2 regions of the Paeniglutamicibacter sp. genome follow, and region 2 is predicted to be linked to the other one. Evidence: predicted binding sites of a transcription regulator. Region 2 holds the regulator's gene; the other holds the start of a gene.
The links. Region 2 encodes LexA, which represses DNA repair genes until DNA is damaged. Its sites were predicted from a motif close to TCGAACANNTGTTCGA; they were not measured.
Positions count from the first base shown of each region.

Region 1: the regulator LexA is predicted to act here: its motif matches at 11,350-11,365, upstream of ACLQ7E_RS01320 (DUF222 domain-containing protein).

Region 1 is NZ_JBKKAP010000012.1:4,435-19,373, reverse strand. Features, by position in the region: gene whiA (DNA-binding protein WhiA) at 1-406, opposite strand, end outside; gene ACLQ7E_RS01360 (gluconeogenesis factor YvcK family protein) at 417-1,457, opposite strand; gene rapZ (RNase adapter RapZ) at 1,464-2,357, opposite strand; gene uvrC (excinuclease ABC subunit UvrC) at 2,393-4,354, opposite strand; gene ACLQ7E_RS01345 (lysophospholipid acyltransferase family protein) at 4,371-5,039, opposite strand; gene ACLQ7E_RS01340 (HAD hydrolase-like protein) at 5,040-5,759, opposite strand; gene uvrA (excinuclease ABC subunit UvrA) at 5,840-8,722, opposite strand; gene ACLQ7E_RS01330 (GntR family transcriptional regulator) at 8,785-9,168, opposite strand; gene ACLQ7E_RS01325 (MBL fold metallo-hydrolase) at 9,254-9,916, shown strand; gene ACLQ7E_RS01320 (DUF222 domain-containing protein) at 9,903-11,231, opposite strand; gene ACLQ7E_RS01315 (hypothetical protein) at 11,493-11,804, opposite strand; gene ACLQ7E_RS01310 (trans-aconitate 2-methyltransferase) at 11,843-12,631, opposite strand; gene ACLQ7E_RS01305 (DEAD/DEAH box helicase) at 12,684-14,939, shown strand, end outside.
Region 2 is NZ_JBKKAP010000141.1:69,096-84,034, reverse strand. Features, by position in the region: gene hisH (imidazole glycerol phosphate synthase subunit HisH) at 1-584, opposite strand, end outside; gene hisB (imidazoleglycerol-phosphate dehydratase HisB) at 585-1,205, opposite strand; gene ACLQ7E_RS16415 (histidinol-phosphate transaminase) at 1,325-2,440, opposite strand; gene ACLQ7E_RS16410 (LysM peptidoglycan-binding domain-containing protein) at 2,568-2,954, opposite strand; gene lexA (transcriptional repressor LexA) at 3,242-3,961, shown strand; gene ACLQ7E_RS16400 (ATP-dependent DNA helicase) at 4,078-6,084, opposite strand; gene hflX (GTPase HflX) at 6,077-7,648, opposite strand; gene ACLQ7E_RS16390 (class I SAM-dependent methyltransferase) at 8,209-8,826, shown strand; gene dapF (diaminopimelate epimerase) at 8,879-9,835, opposite strand; gene miaA (tRNA (adenosine(37)-N6)-dimethylallyltransferase MiaA) at 10,416-11,315, opposite strand; gene miaB (tRNA (N6-isopentenyl adenosine(37)-C2)-methylthiotransferase MiaB) at 11,326-12,834, opposite strand; gene ACLQ7E_RS16370 (regulatory protein RecX) at 12,909-13,778, opposite strand; gene recA (recombinase RecA) at 13,783-14,829, opposite strand.

The sequences.
Region 1 (14,939 bases), on a different contig from region 2:
AAAGGAAGGCTCCGCGCCACACGGCCTCGGCATCGGCGGTGGAGCCGTTGACGATGACCGAGGGAAGCCCGCGCACCGGTCGGCCGCGCCCGTCGAGCAGGCCGGTCTGGCGCGCCAGGGCCTCACCGTCGCGCACCACCCTGACCACGTAGCGGTTGCCGCGGCGCAGGCCGCCGCCGGAGACAACGATGATTTCCGAGGTGTGTCCGTAGACCTCGGCGATGGCGGCACGAAGCCGCCGGGCGGTGGAGGCGAGGTCAACCTCGGCCTCGATGACGATGCGTCCGGAAATGATGTGGAGTCCACCGCAGAATCGCAGCATGGTGGATACCTCAGCCTTGCGTTCGGATGATCTCCGAATCTCAAGCCGGGACAGCTCGTCCTTGACGGAAGCCGTCAGTGCCATGGATTGTTTCCTAACTGCTGGGCTCGTCTGTGCTGAACGTGGTGAACACGTCATGGTATGCGGCGGCAAGTCTCAAGGGGTCGTGGACTGCGCGTCCGGCACCAACCCCTACTTTACCGAAAAAGGTGCGGGCACCTAGCCGGGCTGCCGCCTGGGTGAATGCCTCGTGGTCCGAAATGGTCGTCGGGTCCGCCAGCACGGCGTCCAGACGCAGCTGGGGCGCGTACCGGGAGATGACCTCCAAGTGCGCCGCCGCGTCCATCCCGCCGGTCTCGGCGGTGTTGGTGGAGAGGTTCATGGTCAGCAGCCGGCGGGCGGGCGTGTGCTGCAGCGCCTCTCGCATTTCCGGCAGCAACAGGTGCGGCAGCACCGAGGTGTACCAGGACCCGGGGCCCAGCACCACCCAGTCCGCCAGCTCGATGGCGTCCAGCGCCTCGGTGCAGGCGGCGGCGTCCGCGGGTTCCAGGCGAACGTTGGAGACCAGGGCGCTCTCGCCGGCCTCGGCGAGCTTCGCCTGTCCCGAGATGCGGCGCCGGACCAGCCCGGTGCCGGCGTCTTCCTGCAGCACGTCTCCGGTGATCGTCAGCGGGGTGATGCTCATGGGCAGGACCTGGCCGCGGGCGCCGAGCAGCGCTCCGGCCCAGCGCAGCCCCGCCACCGGGTCCTTGAGCAGTTCCCACAGCGCCACGATCAGCAGGTTGCCCACCGCGTGCTTGTCGAGTGAGGCGGTGGATCCGGGCTTGGAGGTGAAGCGGTGCTGCATGACATCGCGCCAGGTCCTCCCCCAGTCGGTGTCGTCGCACAGGGCGGCAAGGGCCATGCGCAGGTCCCCGGGCGGCAGCACGTCGAGTTCCTCGCGCAGGCGCCCGGAGGAGCCCCCGTCGTCGGCAACCGTGACGATGGCAGTCAGGTCGGTGGTGAGCCGGCGCAGTGCGGACAGGGAGGCGGAGAGCCCGTGGCCGCCGCCGAGGGCGACCACGCGCACCACCTGGTTGTCCTCGGCGGAACGTGCGGGGGGCTGGATGGGGATGGGACCGGTGAAAAACGCCATGGCGGACTACTCGCGCCCCAGGTCCCTGTGCGTGATGTTCACCCGGACGCTGGGCAGCTGGGCCAGTCGGCGACCGATCTCCTCGGCCGTGGCCACGGAGCGGTGCTTGCCGCCGGTGCAGCCCACCGCGATGGTCGCGTAGTGCTTGTTTTCCCGGCGGTAGCCCTCGAAGACCGGCTCGAGGGCAGAGATGTAGCGCTCGATGAATTCGGCCGCGCCCTTGGCCCCGAGCACGTAGTCGGAGACGGGTTTTTCCTTGCCGGTGTGCGGGCGCAGTTCCGGGACCCAATGCGGGTTGGGGATGAAGCGGACATCTGCGACGTAGTTGGCGTCGGTGGGCAGCCCGTACTTGAAGCCGAAGCTCATCACGTTCAGCCGCAGCACGATCGGCCCGGACTCGGAGAAGAGCTCGGTGATGGAACGGGCCAGGTCGTGCACCGACATCTCGGTGGTGTCCACGACGATCTCCGCGGCATCCTTCAGCTCGCGCAGCACCTCGCGCTCGCGGTTGATCCCGTCGACGATCCGTTCGTCCCCCTGCAGCGGGTGCGGGCGCCTGCCCTGTTCGAAGCGGCGCACGAGCAGGTCGTCGGCCGCGTCCAGGAAGAGCACGCGGTACACGATGCCGGCGCTGGTCAACGCGTTCAGGTTCTCGCGCAGCTGCGGGAAGAGCGACTTGGAGCGCACGTCCATGACCACTGCAAGCTTCGGGATGGAGCCCCCGGAGTGCGCCACGATCTCGGTGAGCATGCCCAGCAGGGTCGGGGGGAGGTTCTCCACCACATACCAGCCGTGGTCCTCCAGGGCGTGGGCGGCGGTGGTGCGGCCGGCGCCCGACATGCCGGTTATCACGAGGAGTTCGGACTCGGGAGGTTTCACGGGGGCAAGCTCGGAGGTCATGCCCCTAGCCTAGTCGCCTTTTCGGGCAGAACCGGCTAGTCAAGCACCTCTCCGGTCGCCATGTTCACTGCCGGCGCACCGGTGCCGGCGGCCGCCAGCGCGTCGAACACCGTTGCTGCAAGCACCGGACCGATGCCCGGGACCTTCGTGAGTTCCGCGACGGAGGCGGCGCGCATCTTCTTCATCGACCCGAAGTGCTTGCGCAGCGCCTCGCGCTTGGCCGGGCCCAGGCCGTCGATGGTGTCAAGCAGCGAGGTGGTCATCGAGGCCGAGCGCTTCTTGCGGTGGAAGGTGATGGCGAAGCGGTGCGCCTCGTCACGGATCCGCTGGACCATGTACAGCGCGTGGGAGGCCCGCGGCAGGATCACCGGGAACTCGTCCTCGGGCAGCCACAGCTCCTCCAGGCGCTTGGCCAGTCCGACGACGTAGATGTCGTCGATGCCCAGGTCGGCAAGCGCCCGGGAGGCGGCGGCGACCTGCGGCGGCCCGCCGTCGACGATGACCAGCGAGGGCGGGTAGGCGAACTTGCGCGCCGGCATGCGCTCGGACGCGTCGGCAATGTCAATTTCGCCGCTGACCATCGGGACGGTGTCGGCCATGTCCGCGAGGTAGTTCCTGAAGCGGCGGGAGATCACGTCGTACATGGAGGCGGTGTCGTCGCGTGCGGCGTCCCCGGTGATCGCGAACTTGCGGTAGTCGCTCTTTTTCGGCAGCCCGTCCTCGAACACCACCATGGAGGCGACGACGTTGGTGCCCTGGGTGTGCGAGGCGTCGTAGCATTCGATGCGCAGCAGCGGGATCGGCAGCCCGAGCGCGTCCTGGAGTTCCTGCAGCGAGGCCGAGCGCGTGGTCAGGTCCCCGGCGCGCCGGGACTTGTGCAGGCGCAGCGACTGTTCGGCGTTTTCGCGCACGGTTTCGGCCAGCGTCGCCTTGTCCCCGCGCTGGGGTACGCGCAGCGAGACGGCCGAGCCGCGGCGCTCGTGCAGCCAGGCAGCGACGTCGGCCGTGTTCTCCGGCAGCACGGGAACCAGCACCTCCCGCGGGATCCTGTCGTCCCCGGCGGCCTCGCCGTAGACCTGGGTGAGCAGGTGCTCGATGAATTCGGCAGGAGTGGAGTCCTCGACCTTTTCCACGACCCAGCCGCGCTGGCCCCGGATGCGCCCGTTGCGCACGTGGAAGACCTGCACGGCGGCCTCGAGCTCGTCCTCGTGCACCGCGAAGATGTCGGCCTCGGTGTTTTCGGCCAGCACCACCGCGTTGCGCTCGAAGACCCGGCGCAGCGCGGCGATGTCGTCCCGGTGTCGGGCCGCCTGTTCGTATTCGAGCCTGGAGACCGCATCGGCCATCTTGGATTCGAGTTCCTTGATGAAGCGGGTGCCTTCCCCGCCCATGAACTGGCAGAGGTCCGCGGCGAGCTGCTTGTGGTCCTCGGGGCTGATGCGTCCCACGCAGGGGGCTGCGCACTTGTCGATGTAGCCCAGCAGGCAGGGCCGCCCGGAGGATTCGGCGCGCTTGAAGACCCCGGCGGAGCAGCTGCGCACCGGGAAGACGCGCAACAGCGTGTCGAGGGTCTCGCGGATGGCCTTGGCCGGGTAGAACGGGCCGAAGTACTTGGTGTCCTTGCGCTTGTCCCCGCGCATCACCTGGGCGCGCGGGTACTTCTCCCCCATCGTCACCGCGAGGTACGGGTAGGACTTGTCGTCGCGGAAGACGATGTTGAAGCGCGGGTTGAATTCCTTGATCCAGGTGTACTCCAGCTGGAGGGCCTCGAGCTCCGAGCCCACGACCGTCCATTCCACGGAGGTGGCGGTGTGCACCATGGCGTGGGTCTTGGGGGTCAGCGACGCCGGGTTGGCGAAGTAGGAGTTCAGGCGCGAGCGCAGCACCTTGGCCTTGCCGACGTAGATGACCCGTCCCACCTCGTCGCGGAAGCGGTACACCCCGGGGTTCAGCGGGATGTCCCCCGTCGCGGGGCGGTAGCTTCTTGGGTCTGCCACGTCTGCGCCTTCGGTGCTAGTCGGTGATCGGGGTTTGGTTGTAGGCGTCCACGCGCTCCTGGCCGGTGAGTTCCGCGATGGCATCGACGATCGCATCGGTGGCGGCGCGGCGCTGCGGCAGCGGGTGCTTGCGGCCCAGGTGCTCGAACTGCAGCGGCTTGCCGAACGCGAGGGTGAAGTGGTGCGGCTTGATGGTGTTCCTGCCGGCGGGCTGCAGGTTTTCGGTGCCGATCAGGCCCACGGGAACCACCGGGGCCCCGGTGCTCAGCGCCAGCCAGCCCACGCCGGTTCGCCCGCGGTAGAGCATGCCGTCGCGGGAGCGGGTGCCCTCCGGGTAGATGCCGATGCCGCCGCCGGTTTCCAGGATGTCTACCAGGGATTCCAGTGCCGCCACGGAAGCTGCCTGCTCCCCGCGCTGCACCGGGATGGAGCCCACGGATTCGAAGAAGGTCTTCATGGCCTTGCCCCTGAGGCCGGGGGTGGTGAAGTACTCGGCCTTGGCGAAGAACGCCACGTCTCGCGGGGTCAGCGCCTGGATGATGATCGAGTCCAGGAAGGAGAGGTGGTTGGAGGCGATGATGACGGGCCCGGTGCGCGGCACGTTTTCCAGGCCGGTGACGGTGGGACGGCACAGCCCCGAAAGCAGCCCGCGGATCGAGGAGCGGGTCATGGTGTACAGGCTCATTTAGGCGCTGGCTCCCTTGGTGGTGGCGGCCATGAGCGATTCGCGGACCGCTTCCCCGGCGGCATTTCCCAGCAGCAGGTCGGCCAGCCCGGGAAGGTCGGCCGCATGGGCGCCGGCCCCGGCGGCAGCCAGTTCGCCGTCCTCGGCGAACCCCCAGCCGGCGCCGATGGACGCCATGTTGTTCTCGTGGGCGGCCTCGATGTCGTAACGGCGGTCCCCCACCATCACGCAGCGTGCCGGGTCCAGGTCGTGTGCGCGGATAGCGGCGGCGATGATGTGGGTCTTGGACGAGGATGTCCCGTCGCCCTCGTCGTCGTTGCCGAAGATCCCGTCGAGCAGCGGGGTGATTTCCTGCACCGCGAGCAGCTCGCGGGCAATGTGCGTGGGCTTGGCCGTGGCCACCAGCACCGTGGTGCCGGCGGCGCGCAATGCTGCCAGCAGCTGCTTCACGCCCGGGTAGGGACGCGAGGCGGCCATGCCGGTTTCGGCATATTGTGCGCGGTAGGCGGTGATCAGCGAACCGACGTTTTGGGCGGTGACGCCGTCGATGGTGGCAAGCCCAATGGTCAGCGGCGGGCCGATGAGGGAACGGAGTTTTTCTTCACCCGGGTCGGGGATCTGCGCCTGCGTCAACGCATGGCGGATACCCGAGGTGATGGCCCCGGCCGGATCCACGAGGGTTCCATCGAGGTCAAGGAGCACGGCGGAGGGAGCATTCATCACTGTTGTATTCTCGCATGGACTGGGCGCATCCGCCGTTCGTGCATGCCCGAAGCGGCATACACGAACGGCTTTGCCACCTAGCCGAGCAGCGGCGCGAGGAACTTTCCGGTGTAGCTGCCGCTCACCTTGGCGACCTCTTCCGGGGTGCCGAGCGCGATGATTTCGCCACCGCCGCTGCCGCCCTCCGGGCCCATGTCGATGACCCAGTCCGCGGACTTGATCACGTCGAGGTTGTGTTCGATGGTGATGACGGTGTTGCCCTTGTCGACCAGGCTCTGCAGGACCAGCAACAGCTTGCGGATATCCTCGAAATGCAGGCCGGTGGTGGGCTCGTCAAGCACGTAGATGGAGCGGCCGTTGGAGCGTTTCTGCAGTTCGGCAGCCAGCTTCACGCGTTGCGCCTCGCCGCCGGAGAGCGTAGTGGACGCCTGTCCGAGACGGACGTAGCCCAGCCCCACGTCCACCAGCGTGCGCAGGTGGCGGGCGATCGGGGTGAAGGCGGCGAAGAATTCCGCGCCTTCCTCGATGGGCATGTTCAGCACGTCGGCGATGGATTTCCCCTTGTAGTGCACTTCCAGGGTCTCGCGGTTGTAGCGCGCACCATGGCAAACCTCACACGGGACGTACACGTCGGGCAGGAAGTTCATTTCGATCTTCAGCGTGCCGTCGCCGGAACAGGATTCGCAGCGGCCGCCCTTGACGTTGAAGGAGAAGCGGCCCGGCAGGTAGCCGCGGACCTTGGCCTCGTTGGTCTCCGCGAAGAGCTTGCGGATGTGGTCGAAGACCCCGGTGTAGGTGGCGGGGTTGGAGCGCGGGGTGCGGCCGATGGGCGACTGGTCGACGTGGATGACCTTGTCGAGGTGTTCGAGGCCCTCGACGCGGGTGTGCCGCCCGGGCACCTGCTTGGCGCCATTAAGCCTGTTGGCCAGCACCTTGTAGAGCACGTCGTTGACCAGCGTGGACTTGCCCGAGCCGGAGACGCCGGTGACGGCGGTCAGCACACCGAGCGGGAAGCGTGCGGTGAGGTCCTCTAGGTTGTTCTCGCGGGCCCCCACGACGGTGACCTGGCGCTTCTTGTCGATCGTGCGGCGCTTGGCCGGCACCTCGATCTTCTTGCGTCCGGAGAGGTAGTCGCCGGTGATGGAGCGGGTATTGGCCTTCAGGTCCGCCAGGGAGCCCGAGTGCACCACCTCGCCGCCGTGTTCGCCGGCGCCCGGGCCGATGTCAACGATCCAGTCGGCCTCGGCGATGGTGTCCTCGTCGTGCTCGACGACGATCAGCGTGTTGCCCAGTGAACGCAGGCGCGTCAGTGTCTCGATGAGTCGGCGGTTGTCACGCTGGTGCAGGCCGATGGAGGGTTCGTCGAGCACGTAGAGCACGCCAACCAGGCCCGAGCCGATCTGCGTCGCCAAACGGATGCGCTGGGCCTCGCCGCCCGAAAGCGTCCCGGCGGGACGTTCCAGGTTCAGGTATTCGAGCCCGACGTCCAGCAGGAAGCGCAGCCGTGCCTGGATCTCCTTGAGCACCTGGTTGGCAATCTGGGCCTCGCGGCCGGTCAGCACCAGGTTCTCGAGGAAGTCCGAGCATTCGCGCATCGGCATGGCGGAGACAGCGGCAATGGATTTGCCGTTGATCAGCACGGACAGGGAGGCAGGGTTCAGCCGTGCGCCATTGCATTCCGGGCACGGGATCTGCCGCATGTACTCTTCGTACTTGTCCCGGGCATTGTCGGATTCGGTTTCGAGGTGCTTGCGGTGGATGTACTGCACCACGCCCTCGAAGCCGGTTGAGTACTTGCGTTCCCGGCCGAAGCGGTTCTTGTACTGCACGACGACCTTGTGGTCCTTGCCGTGCAGGATGGCCTGCCGGGCCACCGCGGGAAGCTTGTTCCAGGGGGTTTCAAGCGTGAAGTCGAGTTCGGCGCCCAGGCCCTCCAGCAGGCGGTTCCAATATTCACTGGTGGCGGTTCCGAGCGACCACGGCGCGATGGCGCCTTGCCCCAGCGGCATGTCAACGTCGGGAATGATCAGGTCTTCGTCGACCTCAAGGCGCGTGCCAATGCCGCTGCAGGCGGGGCAGGCGCCGAAGGGGTTGTTGAAGGAGAAGGAGCGCGGTTCGATCTCGTCGATGGCCAACGGGTGTTCGTTGGGGCAGGCAAGGTTTTCGGAGAAGGCACGCACGCGGCCCTCGTCTTCCGGATCGAGGTCCACGAAATCAATCAGGACCCTGCCCTCGGAGAGATTGAGTGCGGTTTCGATGGAGTCGGTCAGGCGCTGGCGCACGGTGTCGTTGATGGCCAGCCGGTCGATGACGACCTCGATGGTGTGCTTGAACTGCTTTCCGAGCTTCGGCGGATCGCTGAGCTGAATCGTTTCCCCATCGACGCGCGCCCGGGAGTACCCCTTGGAGCCCAGCTCCTTGAACAGGTCGACGAACTCGCCCTTGCGGCCGCGCACGACCGGCGCCAGGACCTGGAAACGGGTCTTGGGTTCAAGCTCGAGCAGCTGGTCCACGATCTGCTGCGGGGTCTGCTTGGTGACGGCTTCGCCACAGACCGGGCAATAGGGACGCCCCACGCGAGCCCAGAGCAGGCGCATGTAGTCGTAGATTTCCGTGATGGTTCCCACGGTGGACCGGGGGTTCTTCGACGTCGACTTCTGGTCGATCGACACCGCCGGCGAGAGCCCCTCGATGAAGTCGACATCGGGCTTGTCCACCTGGCCCAGGAACTGGCGGGCGTAAGCCGACAGGGACTCGACGTAGCGTCGCTGCCCCTCGGCGAAGATGGTGTCAAAGGCCAGGGAGGACTTGCCGGAGCCGGAGAGGCCGGTGAACACGATCATCGCGTCCCGCGGCAAATCCAGGTCGACGTTGCGTAGATTGTGTTCGCGCGCACCCTTGACCACCAAGCGGGTCAGGTCGTGCGGACGGGGGGTTTCGAGGGAGCGGGAAGTAGCCACCAGATCATGCTAATCGAAAACTGGTTCGAATTGCGCGCACTTGTGAGCAATACGACCCAGGGCTATCCAACCTGCGAACTGAACGCCGCGCGAAGGTAGCCGACAGCCGCTTTTTCGGAGATCCCCCAGCGTGTCGCAACAGCCGCAAATTCCGAGGCGGCGTCCGCCACCGCGACGGATCCTTCATCACCGGTGGCCTGGACGATGGTGCCGTGACGCCCCCGGGTCACTACCGCACCGCTGGCTTCCAACTCCTTGTAGACCTTTGCCGCGGTGTTGACCGCGAGCCCGAGTTGTTCGGCGAGCGCCCGAACCGAAGGCAGCTTGGTTCCTGCCTTGAGTCGTCCCTTCGAGATGGCAACGAGTATCTGTTGCCTGACTTGTTGGTAGGGGGCGGTCTTGTCGGTGCTGTCGAGAGCGATGAATGCCAGTGGGTTGCTGTCCATGTGTGCCGTCCTTCGTTGGTACTGGGGGCAGGGCCTTCGTTTCAGACTATCGCGTGGCCATCGCCGCGCCACGTAAGGTGTTCGCATGAGTGAACTCTTCCTTGACCTCGCCGATGCGACCGTCCGGTCCGTGAGTGTTTCCGAAATGTCCAACAACATCTACCTGGTGACATCGAAGGGTGATGGCTCGCAGTTGCTGATCGACGCCGCCGACGATGCGCCGGCCATCGACGGCCTGGTCGAGTCGGCTTCCTCCGACTCAAAGGTTGCGACGAAGCTGGAAGGCATCGCGACGACGCACCAGCATTGGGACCATATTCGGGCCCTGAAGGAATACGCCGAGCGCACCGGGGTCACAACCTTTGCGGGAGCTGAAGACGTCGCAGGCATTGCGGCCGGTGCCAATGTGGCTATCGACGTTCCTTTGAAGCACGGCGACACGGTTTCGGTCGGATCCGTCATTCTGGATTGCGTGCACCTGCGTGGCCATACCCCCGGATCCATTGCCTATGTGCTTCGAGACAGCGGGGGTGCCACGGTGATCTTCAGCGGCGACTCCCTGTTCCCGGGAGGCGTGGGAAACACCCAGAACGATCCGCAGCGCTTCACTTCGTTGCATGATGACGTTACGACCCGGCTCTTCGAGCAGTATCCGGATGAGTCCCTGGTGCTACCCGGGCACGGGGCCACCACGACGTTGGGTGCGGAGCATCCAAATTTGGCCGAATGGCGCGTCAGGGGCTGGTAGGCACAATACTGTCGGTGGAGCCCGGCGGAGGTGATTCCGGTGTTCCCGGCAACGGCGGGGCCATGGCTCGGTACATCTGCCCACTGGGCGTTTTTATCAGGATCGTGTGCCGGGGACCCAGAATCACGAATTCTTCCCACCCGGAAGTTTCCTTCGTTTGGTTGCACCGAACACATCGGCCATCGGCGTTGACTTCCGTCGTCTTTCCACCCCTGGCCACTTGGTAAACGTGGTCATGGTGGCGGATCGGGGCGTCGCAGTAGGGTGTGCGGCAGAATTGATCACGTATGGAGATCAAGTCCTTCAGTTTCTGCGGAAGAATCCGTGCTTCCGACTCCATGGCTACGAGTTGGCCACTGACCGGCGCCGTGTACAGGCGACGAACCCACGCTTCGGCTTCGTTTTCACCGTCAGGACCGGTTCGGTCCCCAGCCATCAGCCAACGTGCGTACTCTGCGGATACGATGCCATAGCCTTTGATAAATGCCGGTTCGCTATCACCGGCAAGCAGGGATCGGTCGGTCATCACGACGTTTATCATTAGCGGCGGGCGCGAGGCCATTTCCTGCCCGGTGACGCGCTCCACGACAATGTCCGCCATGACCTGTGCTTCCGTGCGCTTGTCCTCAGTGGAGCGGCGCTTGGAGGCCGCCTTGGCCAGCGCTTCCTTGAATGCGACGCCCTGAATCACTGGGAGCAGGCCGCTCACTCGCATCATTCCATCGGGGGTGGGCGTCACAGTTATGCGTCGCTTATTCATCGCGTCGCCATGATTGATCATTTCGGCCGCGTTGCTGAAAGCAAGTACTTCCTTCTTGACGCGGGCCAAGAGTCCCTTGTCGCCGACACCGTCAAACGCCCCACGTTCGCCGGCGATTTTCCGGTCAATCAATTCACGGATACCGGGGTCCAGCTGATTGGTTTCGCGAACCAAGAGCATGGCACGATCTTCGTTTAGCTCTCCGCGCTCGAGGGCATCATAGGTATAGGGCATGTGTTCGATCATGGATCTCGAATACGAGATAAACCGCGAGCCCAGACGTTGGGCTTCCTTGCGGGCCAGTGCCACTTCGGCGCCGGCACCGCGGTTCGGGTACTCCTTGTACGCGCCTTCGGCTTCATGCCGGGCAATGATGTCCTGCTCAAGCCCGTAGGCTTCCTTGGCTTGGGCCGCGCAGATTGCGGCCTTGGTCCTTTCCATGGCCGCAATCCGGGCTACCCTTACTTGCTCCCCCACGTTTTGGGGCAGGTGGGTCACGGCTACACCCATGTCGTCGAGGAAATCGACGTACTCATCACCGGGCTTTTGCGCCAACGCGCGTTCCCTGGCGGGCCTGACCATGTCAGCCGGTATATGGCGATGGCCAAGGAGGATTTCCCCGGCAACCTCCGCGGAGAGTGAACTCGGGTTCGATAAGTATCCTTCGCACTCTTCGAACATATGTACTACTATATGCCTGTTCGAAACAGATGTGAAGAGCTTGATGAATTTTCTGATCCACAAAACATCAGGTCAGAGGCTATGTATAAAAAACTTTCCAAATCCGCTGGGAATCGCGGGTTGAACCCCTTCTGCCTACTTGAAGCTCATGCCCTGAGCTTCGCAGGCCCTCTTGAACAATTCCCTGTCCTGGATGACTGGCACACTGGACCCATCTGTGTACACCGCAGCGCGAATCAGCTCGGTTGAAGAAGCTGCGCCGTGTTCCGCGGCCTTTGCCATGTTGGTGCGACCGACGCTTCCGTCGTCCGTGTATCCACTGCCAAAGTGAATGCAGGCAGTGTTTCCCTGAACGTCGCGCTGGCGGAACTCGTCCACGGAGGGTCCGGCACAGGCCCCAAGCATCAACGTCGCCACGGCGAGCGCAGGCAAGAGTCTATTCTTCATGCCTTCACCATATGAGATGGCAATGCTCCCAGGGCAATCTAGCGCTTGCGGCCCACCATGAAGATGCGGCGGAACGGAAACAGTGTCACCGTTCCACCCCGGTGGTCGTCGATGGCCGGATATGCCTCGGCAACCAATTCCGCATACCGGGCTTCGAACTCGGAGGCGTCTGCCTCGTTTAGCTTGGCGAGGATGGGGCGCAAAGCGGTGCCGCGAACCCATTCCAGGACCGGATTCGTGCCGGAAAGGATCTGTCCGTACGTGGTTTCCCAGACATCCGACTCAAACCCGGCATCCAGCAGGATCTTCAGGTAGTTGACGGGCTCCCCCGCTGCGTCATCGTGCCGCAGCACGCCGGCCAGCTGAGGCGCCCAACGCTCCGATTCCGCGAGCTGCCGCATCAGGGTGTGCGAGGGCGAACCAAAGTTGCCCGGGACCTGGGCTGCGAACCACGCCCCGGGGGCCAATGCCTCCAGCCAGCGGGCGATCAGCTGCCGGTGTTCAGGGATCCACTGCAACATGGCGTTGGAGACCAGTACGTCGGTTTCCGGCTCCGGCATCCAGGTCGTCGCATCGGCGGACTCGAAGGAAAGGTTGTCGGCATGCTGCTTGGCGCGTGCCTGCTCGATCATTTCCGTCGACGAATCCAGACCGATCACGCGCGCGTCGTGCCAGCGCTCGGCCAGTGAATGCGTCAACGGCCCGGGGCCACACCCCATATCCACCACCAGCCGCGGCGTCGCAGCGGTGATACGGGCCGTCAGATCATAAAACGGGCGGTCGCGGTGATCAGCAAACTCAACGTACTTGTTCGGGTCCCACTTCATAGACACAGCTTAAGCGGAAGGCCCCTCGTAAACCGATAGTCTTGGACACATCATGAAACTTACCGAGTTGCTGCCCAACACTCCCCCACGCGGTGCCACCGCCGAATCGACCTATGAAGCCTTCATCAAGTGGGTGGAGGACCGCGGCATCGGGCTATACCCGGCGCAGGACGAGGCCGTCATGGAATTCGTTGGCGGCAACAACGTCATCCTGGCCACGCCCACGGGATCCGGCAAGTCGCTGGTGGCGGTCGCCGCGCACTTCCACGCGCTGGCCCGCGGCGAACGCAGCTACTACACCGCGCCGATCAAGGCGCTGGTCTCGGAAAAGTTCTTTGACCTGTGCAAGATCTTCGGCGCGGAAAACGTCGGCATGGTCACCGGGGACTCCTCGGTGAACCAGGATGCCCCGATCATTTGCTGCACCGCCGAGATCCTCGCCAACATCGCCCTGCGCGAGGGCAAGAACGCGGACCTGGGCCCGGTGGTGATGGACGAGTTCCACTTCTATTCCGACCCGCAGCGCGGCTGGGCCTGGCAGGTGCCGCTGCTGGAACTCCCGCAGGCGCAATTCCTGATCATGAGCGCCACCCTGGGCGACGTGGGCAGGTTCGAGGACGAGCTGACGCTGCGCACCGGGCGCGAAACCACCACCGTGGCGCACGCCGAACGCCCCGTCCCCCTGCACTACTACTACTCGCAGGACCCGGTGCAGGAAGCCATCGAGGAACTGCTGAGCACCAAGCAGGTGCCGATCTACGTGGTGCACTTCAGCCAGCTCGAGGCCATCGATCGGGCCAGCGGGCTGATGAGCATCAACGTCTGCACCCGCGAGGAAAAGGACCGGATCTCCGAGCTCATCGCCGGATTCAGATTCGCCCCCGGCTTCGGCAAGACCCTGAACCGCCTGGTCCGCCACGGCATCGGCGTGCACCACGCCGGCATGCTGCCCAAGTACCGCCGGCTGGTCGAGCAGCTGGCCCAGGCCGGCCTGCTCAAGGTCATCTGCGGCACCGACACACTCGGCGTGGGCATCAACGTGCCCATCCGCACGGTGCTGATCACCGCGCTGTCCAAGTACGACGGGGTGCGCACCCGCGTCCTGAACGCCCGCGAATTCCACCAGATCGCCGGACGCGCGGGCAGGGCCGGATTCGACACCGCCGGGACCGTCGTCGTGCAGGCGCCCGAGCACTCCATCGAGAACAAGAAGTCCATGGAGAAGGCGCTGGCCAAGTTCGGCGACGACTCCAAGAAGTTGCGCCAGGTGACCAAGAAGAAGCCACCGCAGGGGTTTGTGTCGTGGGGCGAGAAGACCTACGACCGGATCATCACCTCCACCCCCGAAACGCTGAACTCCTCCTTCGCCGTGACGCACTCGATCCTGCTGAACCTGCTGGCGCGCGAGGGCGACTCCTTCGCCGCGGCACGCCGGCTGCTCACCGAGAACCACGAGCCCCCGGTGCGCCAGCGCGCCCTGCAGCGCAAGGCGCTGGGCATCCTGCGCGAGCTGCTGGCCACCGGCGTCGTCGAACGCCTGGAGCACCCTGACAAGCACGGGAACATGCTGGCCCTCACGGTGCACCTGCAGGAGAACTTCGCGCTGAACCAGCCGCTGTCCCCCTTCGCGCTGGCGGCCCTGGAGCTCTTCGACGCCGAGTCCCCCGGTTACGCGCTGGACGTGGTCTCGGTCATCGAGGCCACGCTGGAAAAGCCGCGCCAGGTGCTCGCTGCCCAGCAGAAGAAGGCCCGCGGCGAGGCGATTGCCGCGATGAAGGCCGAGGGCATGGAGTACAACGACCGCATGGCAGCGCTCGAGGAGGTCAGCTACCCGCAGCCGCTGGCCGAGGTGCTGGGCAACGCGTTTGAGCAGTACCGCGCCGGCGCCCCCTGGCTCGGCGACTTCGAGGTGGCCCCCAAGTCAGTGGTCCGCGACATGTACGAACGCGCCATGAGCTTCAGCGAATACGTGCAGTTCTACTCGCTGGCCCGCTCCGAGGGCGTGCTGCTGCGCTACCTCACCGACGCCTTCAAGGCGCTGCGCCAGACCGTGCCGCAGGACGCGCTGCGCGAGGACCTCGAGGACCTCATCGAATGGCTCGGGGAACTGATCCGCCAGATCGACTCCTCGCTGCTGGACGAATGGGAGGAACTGGCCAACGGGGTGCTGCACGAACCCGACGCCGAGATCATCCCGCCGGCCCCCGAGCGCCTGACCTCCAACGAGCGCGCCTTCCGCGTGATGGTCCGCAACGAGATGTTCCGCCGCGTGAAGCTCTTCGCCGACGAGCAGGACGCCGCCCTGGCC
Region 2 (14,939 bases):
TTCTCCGGGTGGAACTGCAGCGCGCACAACGGCCCGTTTTCAATCCCGGCGATGAACGGAACGCCGTGCTCCGCCCAGGTGACCTGTGGCGGGATCATCTTGGGCTGGGCGACTTCGAAGTTCCATTCCTGCACCGCGTAGGAGTGCACGAAGTAGAAGCGCTCGTTCTCGATCCCGGCAAAGAGCTTGCTTCCGGCCGGCGGGGTGACGGTGTTCCATCCCATGTGCGGGATGACCGGGGCCTTGAGCAGCTCCACGGTGCCGGGCCATTCGCCGATTCCCTGGGTGCGGATCCCGTGCTCCACGCCTTCGTCGAAGAAGACCTGGTGGCCGACGCAGACGCCGAGCACCGGCCTGCCCCCGGCGATGCGGCGGCCGATCCAGCGGATCGCCCCGACTTCCTTGAGCGCGTCCATGACCGCGGCGAAGGCGCCCACGCCGGGCACGAAGAGCCCGTCGCATTCCAGGATGTCCTCGGGCTTGGCCGAGAGCTTGACCTGCGCGCCGGCGGCCTCAAGCGCCCTGACGGCCGAGCGGACGTTGCCGGATCCGTAGTCCAGGACCGTGACGGTCTTGGCCGCCATTTACAGCGCGCCCTTGGTCGAGGGGATGGCGTCGCCGATCCGCGGGTCGATTTCCACGGCCTCGCGCAGCGCGCGGGCCAGGGCCTTGAACTGGGCCTCGACAATGTGGTGCGGATCGCGTCCCGAGAGCACCTCGATGTGGGCGCAAATCTGCGCGTGGAAGGTCAGGGACTCGAACACGTGGCGCGTCATCGAACCGGTGAAGTGGCCGCCGATCAAGTGGTATTCCTGGCCTGCCGGCTCGCCGCCGTGGACCAGGTAGGGGCGCCCGGAGATGTCGACCACGGCGCGTGCCAGTGCCTCGTCCAGCGGGGCGTAGGCGGTGCCGAAGCGGCGGATGCCTGCCTTGTTGCCCAGTGCGGTGCGCAGCACCTCGCCGATGGTGATGGCGGTGTCCTCGACGGTGTGGTGCACATCGATGTGGATGTCCCCGGTGGCTCGCACCGTGAGGTCGATGAGCGAGTGCTTGGACAGCGCGGTCAGCATGTGGTCGTAGAACGGGACGCCCGTGCTGATTTCCGAGCGGCCGGTGCCGTCCAGATCAAGTTCGACAAAGATGGAGGACTCGCTGGTGATGCGTTCGAGGCGAGCGCGACGACCCGTGAGTTTTTCGGCAGACATGCACATTCCTTTAGATCAGGCGTTGAGACGAGGATGTGGGGCGGCGGCTGGCAGGTGTGCGGCCGGGCAATTTCTGCCGGCCGCCCGCCGTCACCAGCGCCACCGCCCCAAGTTTAGCGTTAGAGCGTGTGTGGACCCTGATTGAGCAGTTCCTCGAGACGGACAAGGAACGCGGTGGTTTCGTCCTCGGTGCCCGCGGTGACCCGCAGGTGCCCGGGAATCCCCACGTCACGGATGATCACACCGGCCTCGAGCAGCCCCTCCCAGATGGCCTTGGTGTCCTTGATCCCGCCGAAGAACACGAAGTTGGAATCGCTGGAGGCAGGGTGCAGCCCCATGCGGGTGAGCTCGTTGACGATGCGGTCACGTTGGACCTTGATGGCCTCGACGTTGGCCAGCAGGATGTCGGCGTGCTTCAGTGCCGCATTCGCGGTTGCCTGGGTGACAGCCGAAAGGTGGTAGGGCAGGCGAACCAGGCGGATGGCGTCGGTGACTTCCGGGGCCGCGGCAAGGTAGCCCAGGCGGGCGCCGGCCAGGGCGAAGGCCTTGGACATGGTCCGCGAAACGATGAGGCGCTCGCGGCCGGGCAACAGGGAAAGTGCCGAGAGCGTCCCGGTGTGGGCAAATTCCGCATACGCTTCGTCGACGATCACGATGGCGTTGCTGGCCTTGCCCGCCTCGTAGACGGCTTCGACGACATCCAGGCCCAGGGCGGTGCCGGTGGGGTTGTTCGGTGAGCACAGGATCACGATGTTCGGCGCTGCCTCGCGCACCTGCGCCGCGGCGTCGGCTGCCGAAAGCCCGTAGTCCGCCGACCGCACACCCGCAACATAGGTGGTGTCGGTTCCGGAGGCCAGCAGCGGGTACATCGAGTAGGTGGGCGGGAAGCTCATGACGGAGCGGCCAGGTCCGCCGAAGGCCTGCAGGATTTGCTGGAGGACCTCATTCGAGCCGTTGGCTGCCCAGATGTTGTCGGAGCCCAGGCCGTGGCCAAGGAATGCCGCAAGCCGTTCGCGCAGTTCGGTAAATTCGCGGTCGGGGTAACGGTTCAGTCCCACGGCTGCCGCGGAGACTTCTTCGACTATGGCGCGATGTACTTCCGCTGGTAGCGGGTGGGTGTTTTCATTGACGTTCAATTGAATCGGGACGTCAATTTGGGGTGCGCCGTAGGGTTCGAGACCTTGAAGATTTTCTCGCAGGGGCAGATTTGCCAGGCGATTTAGCCGTTCATTCACAAGTCAAGTCTACGGCGGGGGCCGGTGGGCCCGAGAATCTTCGCCGGTGCCCAGGGTAATAATCGGTTCGCAATGAGTCGAATTGGCGCCGGCGGACGGTGTCAGCGGACGGTGCCGGGGTGGTGCCCTAGCTACCGATGGGAACGAAGAGTTCCGCTCCGGGGTTCAGCACCGAGCTGCTGAGGTTGTTGAGGTCGCCGATCTGGCGAACAGCTTCGCGGGGCTCGAGCTGCGGAGCGAATTCGCGGGCAATCCCCCACAAGGTGTCGCCCTCGATGACCGTGACGCTGACGGCGTTGACGCCCAGCGGGACCTCGGCCGATGCGTTGGCCGGGGAGAGGAACAGGCCCAGGAGCATGAGTACCGCGGCACTCACCACGAAGATGGGCAGCCCGATCAGCACGAACTTTCCGCGGCGGGTGAGCCGCAGGGGCGCCAGCGATGGCTGCAGCTCGGGCAGGTAGTCGTTGGATGTTACAAGGTGGAGCGGGGCCGAGAAAGCAGTGTTTGCCACGTCTTTGCCTTTCCTCTGAATTCGCTTGGCGACCGGGGCCTGGTGGCCCGCGATCGAACATGCGACGATTATTCGAACGCACCTTTCGAACATGTGTTCGTAGTGCGTATCTTATTTCTAGCACTTTTCGACGACACGTGTCCAGATCTGTTCGAACAAATCTTTGAAAGCAGTGACTTTGTCTACTAGGATGGTGGTTGTGGGGCGATGTATTCACTACATCAACCCGCACCGACAATTTGCGGCACGCGCGGGCAACCGGCGACGATCGGGATGAGGCATTGACAATGACGACCGAACAACGAACCCCTCGACGCGACGCGAAGAGCCTGACCATCCGTCAGAAGAAGGTCCTGGAAACCATCCAGCGCTCCGTGAGCAGCAACGGGTACCCGCCGTCGATGCGGGAAATCGGGGACGCCGTGGGACTTGCCAGCCTCTCGAGCGTGACCCACCAGCTCAGCCAGCTCGAGAAGCTTGGCTACATCCGGCGCGACCCGCGCCGCCCGCGGGCGATGGAAATCCTGCTCCCACTGCAGCTCAAGAGCGACGCGAAGCTCGAGGTGGTCGAGGGGCAGTCGGAGCTCAAGGCAGCCAACGGCATGAACGTCTCGGAGCTGACGACCTCCGCAGACACCGCCATGGTTCCCCTGGTCGGGCGCATTGCCGCCGGCGGGCCGATCCTGGCCGACCAGGCGATCGAGGACGTTTTCGCCCTGCCGCGCCAACTGGTGGGCCACGGCGAGCTCTTCATGCTAAAGGTCAGCGGCGACTCCATGATCGATGCCGCCATTTGTGACGGAGACTGGGTTGTCGTGAGGCGCCAGCCGACGGCCAACAACGGCGACATCGTCGCGGCGTTGCTCGAGGACGAAGCCACGGTCAAGACCTTCCGCCAGCGCGACGGTCACACCTGGCTGCTGCCGCAGAACTCCCGATACGAACCGATCCTTGGTGACGCCGCAACCGTCATGGGCAAGGTCGTATCGGTCATGCGTTCCATCTAGGCCCGCAGCCACAGCTCATCCCAAAACCCGTGTGGTGCCGATCAGTCATCGGCCCCACACGGGTTTTTCCGTCCCTTGCCCATCGACCGTAAGCGGGACGGGCCAGGCGACGGGGCTCAGCCCTCGCTGAGCCTTTCGAGCGCGGCAATGACGGTGGCCTTGTTCGGCGTTGCCCACAAGGGCGGCAGGGAGGCCCGCAGGAAGGTGCCATAGCGTTCGGTGGCCAGGCGCGAATCCAGCACCGCAACAACACCCTTGTCATTGACCGAACGGATCAAGCGGCCCGCGCCCTGGGCCAGTCGCACCGCGGCGTGGCTTGCTGCCACGGCCATGAAACCGTTTCCGCCGTGCTTCGCGACATCCCGGCTGCGTGCCGAGGAGAGCGGATCATCCGGCCTGGGGAACGGGATCTTGTCGATGATGACCAGCCGGCAGGCGTTGCCGGGCACATCCACGCCCTGCCACAGCGTCATGGTGCCAAACAGGCACGTATCGGGCTCGGCCGAGAACTGGTCGACCAGGGCCTTCATGCTGGACTCGCCCTGGCACAGGATGGGAATATCCAGGCGTGCGCGCAGGATCTCGGCGGCTTCCTCGGCCGCACGGCGCGAGGTGAACAGCGCCAAGGCTCCGCCGCCGGAGGCCTTGATCAGGTCCTCGATTTCGGAAAGCGTCTCCTGGGACATCTGGCGCCCGGGCTTTGGCAGGTGCTTGGCAACGTACAGGATGCCCTGCTTGGGATAGTCGAAGGGACTGCCCACGTCGACGCCGTTCCAGGTCGGTGCGCCGTCACCCACCAGTCCCAGGGAACCCGCAACCGGCTCAAAGGCGGCGCCGATGGCCAGGGTCGCGCTGGTGAGGATGACGGTGCGGCCGTCGAAGAGACCCTCCCTGAGCTTTCCCGCCACCGAGAGCGGTGCAACCATCAAGGTCGGCTGGCTCGACTCGTCGGGCTGGACATAGCCCTCCCCCGGGCTGAAGTGGCCGGGCCGCGAAGCCCAGATCACCTCGCGCTCCTCGGTCATTTCAAGCATCTTGGTGCACTGCTCCACCAGGTACATGACCTGCGAGCGGGCCATCTGGCGTCCGCCATCGGCGGGCGCGTTGGCTTCGGGCTTGGAGTCGGAAAGGACCACGCGCGCGGCCTCGGCGATCTGGTTCAGTGCGGCCTCCTGGTCCTCGTTCAACCCACGGGCCATGAGTCCGGTGGGGACGCCCTCCAGGGCACGCTGCAAGGCCTTGGCTCCCTGGTTCAGCGAGTCCACGCTCACCGAGCAGTGCTTGCGGGCGGCCGAGGCAGCGGTCTGGACCATGTTGACCGACAGGGGCCGGGTCACCGAGCTGGTCACCCGGTCCTGCAGTTCGTGGGCCTCGTCAATGATGACGGTGTCGAAGTCAGGCAGCACTGCCAGGCCCTCGAAGGCCGAGACGGCCAGCATGGCGTGGTTGGTGATCACGACGTCGGCGCTGGCCGCGCGGGCGCGGGCCAGCTCGCTGAAGCAGTCGGAGGCCATGGGGCATTTTTGGGCACCCAGGCAGTCCATCGCGCTGACCGAGACCTGGCGCCAGGCCTTGTCGCTGACCCCGGGCGTGATGTCGTCGCGGTCGCCGGTGTCGGTGCGTTCGGCCCATTGCCGCAGGCGCACCACTTCCTGGCCCAGTGCCGAGCCGGGGCCCTCGGAGGACCCGCCGACCATGGGGGTGCCGGATTCCAGCGAAAACAATGCGCCTTCGTCGTCGTCCGGGTATCCCCCGCCGAGCTTGTATTGGCACACGTAGTTGGAGCGGCCCTTGACCAGGGCCACGTCCATTTCGCGCGGCAACTTGTCCTTCAGCGAGCTCAGCAGGCGGGGCACGTCGCGGCCGACGATCTGCGCCTGGAGCGCCAGCGTTGCGGTGGAAATCACCACGGGCTTCTCCGATTCCAGCGCGTGGGCCAGCGCGGGAACCAGGTAGGCCATGGATTTGCCGGTTCCGGTTCCCGCCTGCACCAGCAGGTGTTCACCGGTTTCCATGGCCCGCACGACTTGGCGTGTCATTTCGTGTTGGCCCGGTCGGCTTTGTCCGCCCATGCTGGACACTGCTTCGTCCAATAGGGCGATGACGTCTGATTCCTCAGCCATGAATACTAAATTGCTCCACTTCTGCGGCCATGCTTTCGCGGACCTTCACCATCATGCGGGTTCCCGTTTCGGTGTGTTCGACGGCCAGGATCTCGGCCTCGGCGCCGTGGAGCTTGTTGACCACGTCGCCTCGATCATAGGGAATCATCAATTCTAGTTGGACATTGGGCCTCGGGATTGCGGCGCTGATCTTTTCGAGCAGTTCGGCAATGCCTTCGCCGGTGCGTGCCGAGACGATGACGTGGTTCGGCTCGCGCTGGCGCAGGCGCTCGACCACGAACGGGTCTGCAACATCCGCCTTGTTCAAGACCATGAGCTCCGGGATGTTCCGCGCGTCCACCTCGTTGAGCACCTCGCGCACGGCCTGGATCTGGCCTTCAGGGTCCGGGTGCGCCGCGTCGACAACGTGCAGGATCAGGTCGGAGTCGGCCACTTCCTCCAGCGTGGAGCGGAAGGCCTCGATCAATTGGGTGGGCAGCGACTTGACGAAGCCGACCGTGTCCACGAGCGTGTAGTTCAGCCCATCGCGGGTCTCGGCCTGGCGGACCGTGGGATCCAGGGTCGCGAACAGTGCGTTTTCGACCAGGACCCCGGCGTCGGTGAGCCGGTTGAGCAGCGAGGACTTGCCGGCGTTGGTGTACCCGACGATGGCCACCGACGGCACCGCGTTGCGCTTGCGGTTCGCGCGCTTGGCCTCGCGGGCCGGGAGCATTCCCTTGATCTCCTTGCGGAGCTTTGCCATGCGGTCGCGAATGCGACGGCGGTCCAGTTCAATCTTCGTTTCACCGGGGCCGCGGGAGCCGATGCCGCCGCCGGCGGCACCCACGCGGCCACCTGCCTGGCGGGACATCGAGTCGCCCCAGCCACGCAGGCGCGGCAGGAGGTATTCGAGCTGGGCCAGCTCCACCTGGGCGCGGCCCTCGTGGCTCTTGGCGTGCTGGGCAAAGATGTCCAGGATCAATGCCGTGCGGTCAATGACCTTGACCTTGACGACGTCTTCTAGGGCACGGCGCTGCGACGGTGCCAGCTCGGTGTCGATGATGACGGTGTCGGCCCCGGTGGCGGCGACGATTTCGCGCAGTTCCATGGCCTTGCCCGATCCCAGGTACGTGCCGGGATCGGGCTTCGCGCGGCGTTGCACCATTCCGTCGAGCACTTCCGAGCCAGCGGTTTCGGCCAGGGCGGCCAGCTCACGCAACGAGTTTTCCGCGTCCTGGGCGGTCCCCTCGTTCCAGATGCCGGCCAGCACGACGCGCTCGAGGCGCAGCTGGCGGTATTCGACCTCGGTGACGTCCTCGAGTTCGGTGGAGAGGCTCGCACCGCGCTTCAGGGCGCGGCGTTCGGCCAACTCCTGCTGGTCACCGTCGGTGGACGAATGCTCGCCGGTGAGCTTGCTCAGGGCCTGGGCGCGTCCGGAAAGGACTCCCTCGTCCGCCGGAGCGCCAAAGTGGGTGCTCTTGCTGGCGGCGGCCTTGTCGCTGGCGAGGATCCGTTCGATGGCTGCCTGGATCTGGGCCTCGTCCATGTCGTTGTCCTGCGGGCCGGAAGGCTGTGGATTGGTCATGTTCCCCTTAGTTTGCTGTATTCCAGAATAGTGCCCCGCACCCACAGAAGCGTCCTTGTGTGTGGATTGATTGCCGGGGTGTCCGTGTTCGTTGGATGGATGCATCGTTTGCTCCTTGCCTGGGGCGCCGGGTGCATGCGGGACGCCCCCAAATTTGGTGTCCATGAAGCGCAGGGATCGTATGGGCCTCGATGGCGATTTCCTGGTTGCCGGGCAGCGCGTACGCGGCGGGGGCCATGTCGATCCCGGGGCGGGATGCCGCGACGGGGAACCTTTTTTGGAAAACGTCGGTGGTTTTCGAAGGTCCGCTGCGGAGGAAATGACTCTTCGGCGCAACACCCACAGACCCGGCAGGGGTCGACTTCCAGCCAAGGAGCCAAGGGCTCGCTCGGGGAAGGGCCCGCGGTCGATTGTGCGCTCGGTGCGTCTTACAGGTAAGTCATACGGAAAACTCTATCACTTGGCCCGGCCGTGCGCATTGAGGCATCTCACACCTAATTGTGGCCCGAAAACGGGCTCCGGGTTTGGGTTTGCCACCCCCGGGCGGTTAACCTGCCAACATGAGCCCGGAACATTATTTCAGCGCCCAGCCTTCCACCCCAGAGAAGCGGCGCCACATCAGCGTCAAGTTGCGTGGCGCCGTGCACAAGGTGCAAAGCTCCGGCGGCATCTTCAGCCCGGACAGGATCGACAAGGGAACCGCCATTCTTCTGGACGGTGTTCCGGACCCTTCAGCCGGCGGAAACCTCCTGGACATCGGCTGCGGTTGGGGACCAATCGCACTCTCGATGGCCATGGCCTCCCCCAAGGCGACGGTCTACGGGGTTGATGTGAATGAGCGAAGCCTCTCCCTGACCCGTGACAATGCCGCGACCCTGGGATTGAAGAACGTGGTCGTTGCGCTTCCGGAGGCAATCGACCCGGAACTGCAGTACAACACCATCTGGTCCAATCCGCCGATCCGGATCGGCAAGGAAGCCCTGCACGAGCTTCTGCTGCTGTGGCTGCCGCGACTTGCCCCGGGCGGGATTGCCTGGCTGGTGGTTCAGAAGAACCTCGGTGCGGACTCGCTGCAGAAGTGGCTGGGAACCGTCTTGCCGGAAGACTGGAGCATCGAACGGGTCTCGACGGACAAGGCCTTCCGCATCCTGAAAATCGCACGCCCCGAGGCTTCCTAGCCCCTACTACGCCGATGGCCGGATTCCCCTCCAGGGAATCCGGCCATCGTTTTCAGATCGCGGAGATCTCGCCCCGGGACACCAGGACCGCGGGGCCGCTGAGCACCACATGTTCCCGTCCCGTGGCACCTGGGGTGAACTCGATGCCCAGTTCGCCTCCGGGCACCTGCACCTTCCAGCTGAGGGTGTCCTGGGCCTGGGCCCAGTGGCGGGTGGCTGCTGCAGCGGCGCAGGCCCCGGTGCCGCATGACAGGGTCTCCCCCACACCGCGTTCGTGCACTCGCATGCGCAACGACCCAACCCCTTCGTGGACGACGGGGTCTGCGGCCAGGACGTATTCGACGTTTGTTCCGTGTGGGGGCAGTGGCTGGACATCGGGGATTGCAAAGAGTTCCAGGTTCTCCAATTCAGCGGCGTTGGCCAGGGCCACGACGGTGTGGGGGTTGCCCATGGAGATGCTCAGGGCGCCGCGGGCGTTGTCCAGTCCGGCGGTTGCCACCCTCGAATCAAGCCCGTTCTGCGTGGCTGCCTGCTCAAAAATAAATTCCCACGGGCCCATGTCCACGGCGTAGCCGTCTTCAAGGCGCGTCACGATTTTCACCCCGGCGCGCGTGCCAATGGGCAGCCGGGAGCCCACCGGAAGTTCCACCAGTTTTTCACTCAACAGGAAATGCATGAAGACGCGTACCCCGTTGCCGCACATCTCCGAGATCGATCCGTCGCCGTTGCGGTAGTCCATGAACCAGTAGGCCTCGGGACTCGATTCCAGGACTTCCCGGCCCTCGGCCAGGGTCTTGGAGGGCACCGCCCGAATCAATCCGTCGGCGCCGATCCCGCGGTGCCTGTCGCAAAGGGCGGCGACCTGTGCTTGATCGAGCTGGTGCTCGTCGAAGGGATCGGCAATGAGGACGAAATCGTTTCCGGTTCCATGCCCCTTGGCGTAGGGAAGGTTGCCCACGATGGACTGCAGGCTCGGGGTGGTCTCTGGTGTGGGGTCGTTCGCGCTCATGGTCTTAAGAATACGTGCAGCAAAACCCCGGTGCTCAATCACCCGAAACTCGCAGCCTTACGTCCTTCACTTTTGCCTGTTGGACCGCCTGCACCAGACGGTTTTGCCGATTTCTCGTGCGCCGATAAATAAGGTGAGCAGTGCGGGGGCTCCTGACCTGATCTGCAGTCCATATACGAATTCGTCCAGCATTCCTGCGCGACCGATCAGTTGTGGCGGTTCGGCGCCAGCAGTTGGGCGGAATGGGTTTTGTGGCCTAGTGAGATCGATTGCCTGTCCCTTGTGAGTAGCAGTACGATCGGTGTACTTCACTGAATTCCGTGAATACCTGTGTAGATGGTGTATCCGGTGTATTCCTAGGTATCTAAAACCACGCAACCATTGCCTCATCCCCCGTGCGGTGGGCTCTGACGGTTCGGCAGGTGAGCATGCGCCCGCATCAAGCCAGGGAATAGTGGATCCCTGGCTGCCAGGATGCCACCGTTGATACCAAAACCTTGGTGACGATCAAAGAGCGCTCCAGCAAGCAGGAAGCACCGAGCGTCAAAACGATTCTTTCCGGCCAGGTGCGTGTGCGGAATCAGGATTCCCGGATACGGGCCAGGACCTCGGGCACCAAGGTCTTGTTCATCGGGTCGAACCAGTTGACCCGGTCATCGGCCCCGAACCAGGTGACCTGGCGCCGGGCAAATTGCCGTGTGGCAATGACTGTCTTCTCCGTGGCTTCCTTAACCGACATGGTGCCATCCAGCACCGCCAGGAACTGCGCATAGCCGATGGCCCGCGAGGCGGTCTTCCCCTCCCGCAGCCCGTCGGCATCGAGCCGGCGCACCTCGTCCAGCAGGCCGAGTTCGACCATCTTCCCCACCCGCGCAGCCAACCGCTCATGCAGCAGCGCACGGTCGAGGTTCAGGCCGATCTGTACCGCAGGGGCGTGGTATTGCCGTTGGGGCATGAACGAGCTGAACGGCTTGCCACTGATTTCGTGGACCTCCAGGGCGCGGATCAGGCGCCGGTCATCGAGGTTCCTGGCCGCCGAGGCCGGATCCACCTCCGCCAGGCGTGCGGCCAAAGGGGCAATGCCAAATTCGGCGGCCTCTGCCTCCAGCCGCCGGCGAACTGCCGGATCGGTCGGCGGGAAGTCAATCTCGTCCAGCGCCGCCCGCACATACAGGCCCGACCCGCCAACCAGGATGGGCACCAGGCCGCGGTCGCGAATGCCGTCGAAGGCATGGCGCGCCTCGGCCTGGAAGCGGGCCACACTCGCCTCCTGGCGGACATCCATGATGTCGAGCAGGTGGTGCGGTACCCCGCCGCGTTCGGCCGGCGGAAGCTTGGCGGTACCGATGTCCATCCCGCGGTAGAACTGCAGGGCGTCTGCGTTCACGATTTCTCCGCCCAGCTCCTGGGCCAGGGCGATGGACAGGTCGGACTTGCCCGTGCCTGTCGGTCCCAGGACGGCGATCACCGGTAGTTTCATGGTCGGTGCCCTACTTGCGCGGGGGAAGCGCGGGCATGCCCAGGGACACTCCGCCGGTTCCGGTGGCGCCGGTGGCAGGGACGCCGCAGGAGTCGGCTTGCGCGCGGTCCCACGCATCCCCCGCCCTCGAACGGCGCACCGAATAGTCGCCAAGGGATGCGGGGTCGGAGACGAGGTGGAAGGCGGCCGCGCCAGTCACGGTGACGGTGACCAGGTCGCCGGGGCGCGGGATTTGCCCGCCCTCGGGGACGGAGAAGTGCACGAGGCGCTGGTCGGTGGACCGCCCGGAGAGCCGGTGGGTCTCCCCTGACTTGCGCCCGGCATGTTCGGTGACCATGACCTCGACGGTACGCCCGATTTGCCTGGCGTTTTCCTCGGCACAGATCCGGTCCTGCAGGGCGGTGAGCCGTTCGTAGCGTTCCTGCACCACGGCCTTGGGCAGCTGGTCGGGCAGGTCTGCGGCGGGAGTGCCGGGACGCTTGGAGTACTGGAAGGTGAAGGCACTGGAGAAGCGCGAGGCCTCCACCACATCGAGCGTCGCCTGGAAGTCCTCTTCCGTTTCGCCGGGGAATCCCACGATGATGTCGGTGGTGATGGCAGCCTCCGGAATGAGTTCCCGGACCTTGTCCAGGATGCCCAGGAACTTCTTGGACCGGTAGGAGCGGCGCATCTCCTTGAGGACCTTGTCCGACCCTGACTGCAGCGGCATGTGCAGCTGGGGCATGATGTTGGGGGTCTCGGCCATGGCCTCGATGACATCGTCGGTGAATGCGGCGGGGTGCGGGCTGGTGAAGCGGACGCGTTCCAGCCCCTCGATCTGGCCACAGGCACGCAGGAGCTTGCCGAAGGCCAGGCGATCCCCGAATTCGATGCCGTAGGAGTTCACATTCTGGCCCAGCAGGGTCACTTCGATGACCCCGTCGGCGACCAGTGCCTCGATCTCTGCCAAGATCTCCCCCGGCCGCCGGTCGCGCTCCTTGCCTCGGAGGGAGGGGACGATGCAGAAAGTGCAGGTGTTGTTGCAGCCCACGGAGATCGACACCCAGCCCGAATGCACCGAGTCCCGTTTCGTGGGCAGCGTGGAGGGGAAGACCTCGAGGGATTCGAGGATTTCCAGTTGGGCTTCGTTGTTGTGCCGTGCACGATCCAACAAGGCCGGCAGCGAACCGACATTGTGCGTTCCGAAGACCACATCGACCCAGGGCGCCTTGCGCAGGATGGTGTCCCGGTCCTTCTGGGCCAGGCAGCCGCCGACTGCGATCTGCATTCCCGGACGCTTTTCCTTGACATGCGCCAGCATGCCCAGGTTTCCGTAGAGCTTGTTGTCAGCGTTTTCCCGAACCGCGCAGGTATTGAAGACCACGACGTCGGCAATCTCGTCCCCGGGCTGTTGCTCGATGAGGCCGCTGGCCTCGAGGAGCCCGGATAGGCGCTCGGAATCGTGGACATTCATCTGGCACCCGTAGGTGCGGACCTCGTAGGTACGGGTCGGGGAGGCTGGTTCTTGCTCGTCGGTCATTGATATGGTCGCAGTCACCCGTCAAGCCTACCCAATTCTGCGCCGCAGACCGCCTTTCGGGAGGCCATTTTGGACTAGTCCTGCACGGCTCCGAAACGTTCCTCCCAGGCGGCATTGACGATGCGGAAGGCCACGGATGGCGAGTAGCCCTTGCGTGCCAGCATGCCCACCAGCCGTCGCACGCTCTTCTCACGGTCCACCCCCATCGATGGGGCCCGTAGCTTGCGTTCCACCAGGTCGCGGGCAGTCTCCTCCTCGGACTCCTCGTCGATCTGCTCCAGAGCATTTTCGGCGATGTCGCCTTCGATTCCCTTTTCCCGCAGTTCGCGCTTGATCGCCGCGCGGGCCAGGCCGCGGCTGCGGGCACGAGAGCGCACCCAGCTCTCGGCGAAGGCCTCGTCATCCACGAGCTGGATTTCCTCGAACCGGTCCAGGAGTTCCTCGGCAATGTGCTCGGGGACTTCCTTCTCGAGCATCTTGGTTTTCAGCTGTGCACGGCTCTTGGCCGAGGCGGTGAGCTGCCTCAGCAGGATGGCCCGCCCCTTGGTGGCATACTGCTCGTCCGTGAGCTCGATGGGTTCGGCGGGTTCCCGCAGCGTCTTGTCGCGGGTCCGCGGAGCCCGCTGTGAGGTGCGCCGGGAACCGGCTTGGGCGGAGCGACCGCCGTTGCCCCACGAACTTGCGCCGCCGGTGCCGCGCTTGGCGGTACGCGATGAACTGCGTCCTGCGTATCCGGCACGTTCCCCGAAGGCGGGCTTCGCCTCTGGCGGTCCGGGTGCCTCCTCGGGCGGCGGGGCCGTTGAGGCTGCCTGGCTGTGCGCCCAGACGGGAATTTCCGATGGGTCGCCCCAGTCCGAGTTGCCGTCTGCCGGGAACGACCAAAGCGGCCGTTCGGCTCCTGGTTGGGAGCCGGACGAACCGCCCTGGTGTTTGGTGGTGCCCACGGAACTAGGACTCCTTGACCACGCGCAACGTATCGCCGTCCTTGTCTTCGGCGTCTTGGCCAATGCCAAGCTTCTCGAGGATCTGGCGTTCGAGTTCGTTGGCGAGATCAGGGTTGTCGCGCAGGAACTTCCGCGCATTTTCCTTGCCCTGGCCCAGCTGGTCGCCGTCATAGGTGAACCATGCGCCCGACTTCTTGACGAAGCCCTGCTCCACGCCGATGTCGATGAGGCTGCCTTCGCGCGAGATGCCCAGGCCGTAGATGATGTCGAATTCGGCCTGCTTGAACGGCGGGGCCATCTTGTTCTTCACGATCTTGGCGCGTGTGCGGTTGCCGACCGGGACGGTGCCTTCCTTCAGCGTTTCGATGCGACGCACGTCGATGCGAATCGAAGCGTAGAACTTCAGCGCCTTGCCACCGGTGGTGGTTTCCGGGCTGCCGAACATCACGCCGATCTTTTCACGCAGCTGGTTGATGAAGATTGCTGTCGTGCGGGTCTGGCTGAGGCGCCCGGTGATCTTGCGCAGGGCCTGGCTCATCAGGCGGGCCTGGAGGCCGACGTGGCTGTCACCCATCTCGCCTTCGATTTCGGCCCGGGGCACGAGTGCGGCCACGGAGTCGATCACGACGATGTCGACGGATCCGGAGCCCACGAGCATGTCCATGATTTCCAGGGCCTGCTCGCCGGTGTCCGGCTGTGAAACCAGAAGTGCGTCGGTGTCGACGCCCAGCTTCTTGGCGTATTCGGGATCCAGCGCGTGCTCGGCGTCGATGAAGGCGGCAATGCCGCCAAGCCTCTGGGCGCTGGCCACCGCGTGCAGGGCGACCGTGGTCTTACCGGAGGATTCCGGACCGTAGATCTCCACCACGCGGCCACGCGGCAGTCCGCCAATGCCCAGCGCGATGTCGAGTGCCACCGACCCGGTGGGGATGGCGGCGATGGGTGCAACGGTCTTGTCGCCCAGTCGCATGACCGAACCCTTGCCGAATTGCTTGTCGATCTGTGCAAGTGCAGCTTCGAGGGCCTTCTCGCGATCTTTACCAACGGCCATTGTTCACCTCGGTTGTTAGGGCCACCCGATGAACGGTTTGGCCGGTACTCTTTGTCTATTCACGAGCGTACGACGGTTGGCCGACACTTTGGTTTCAGGGCGTCGTTGCT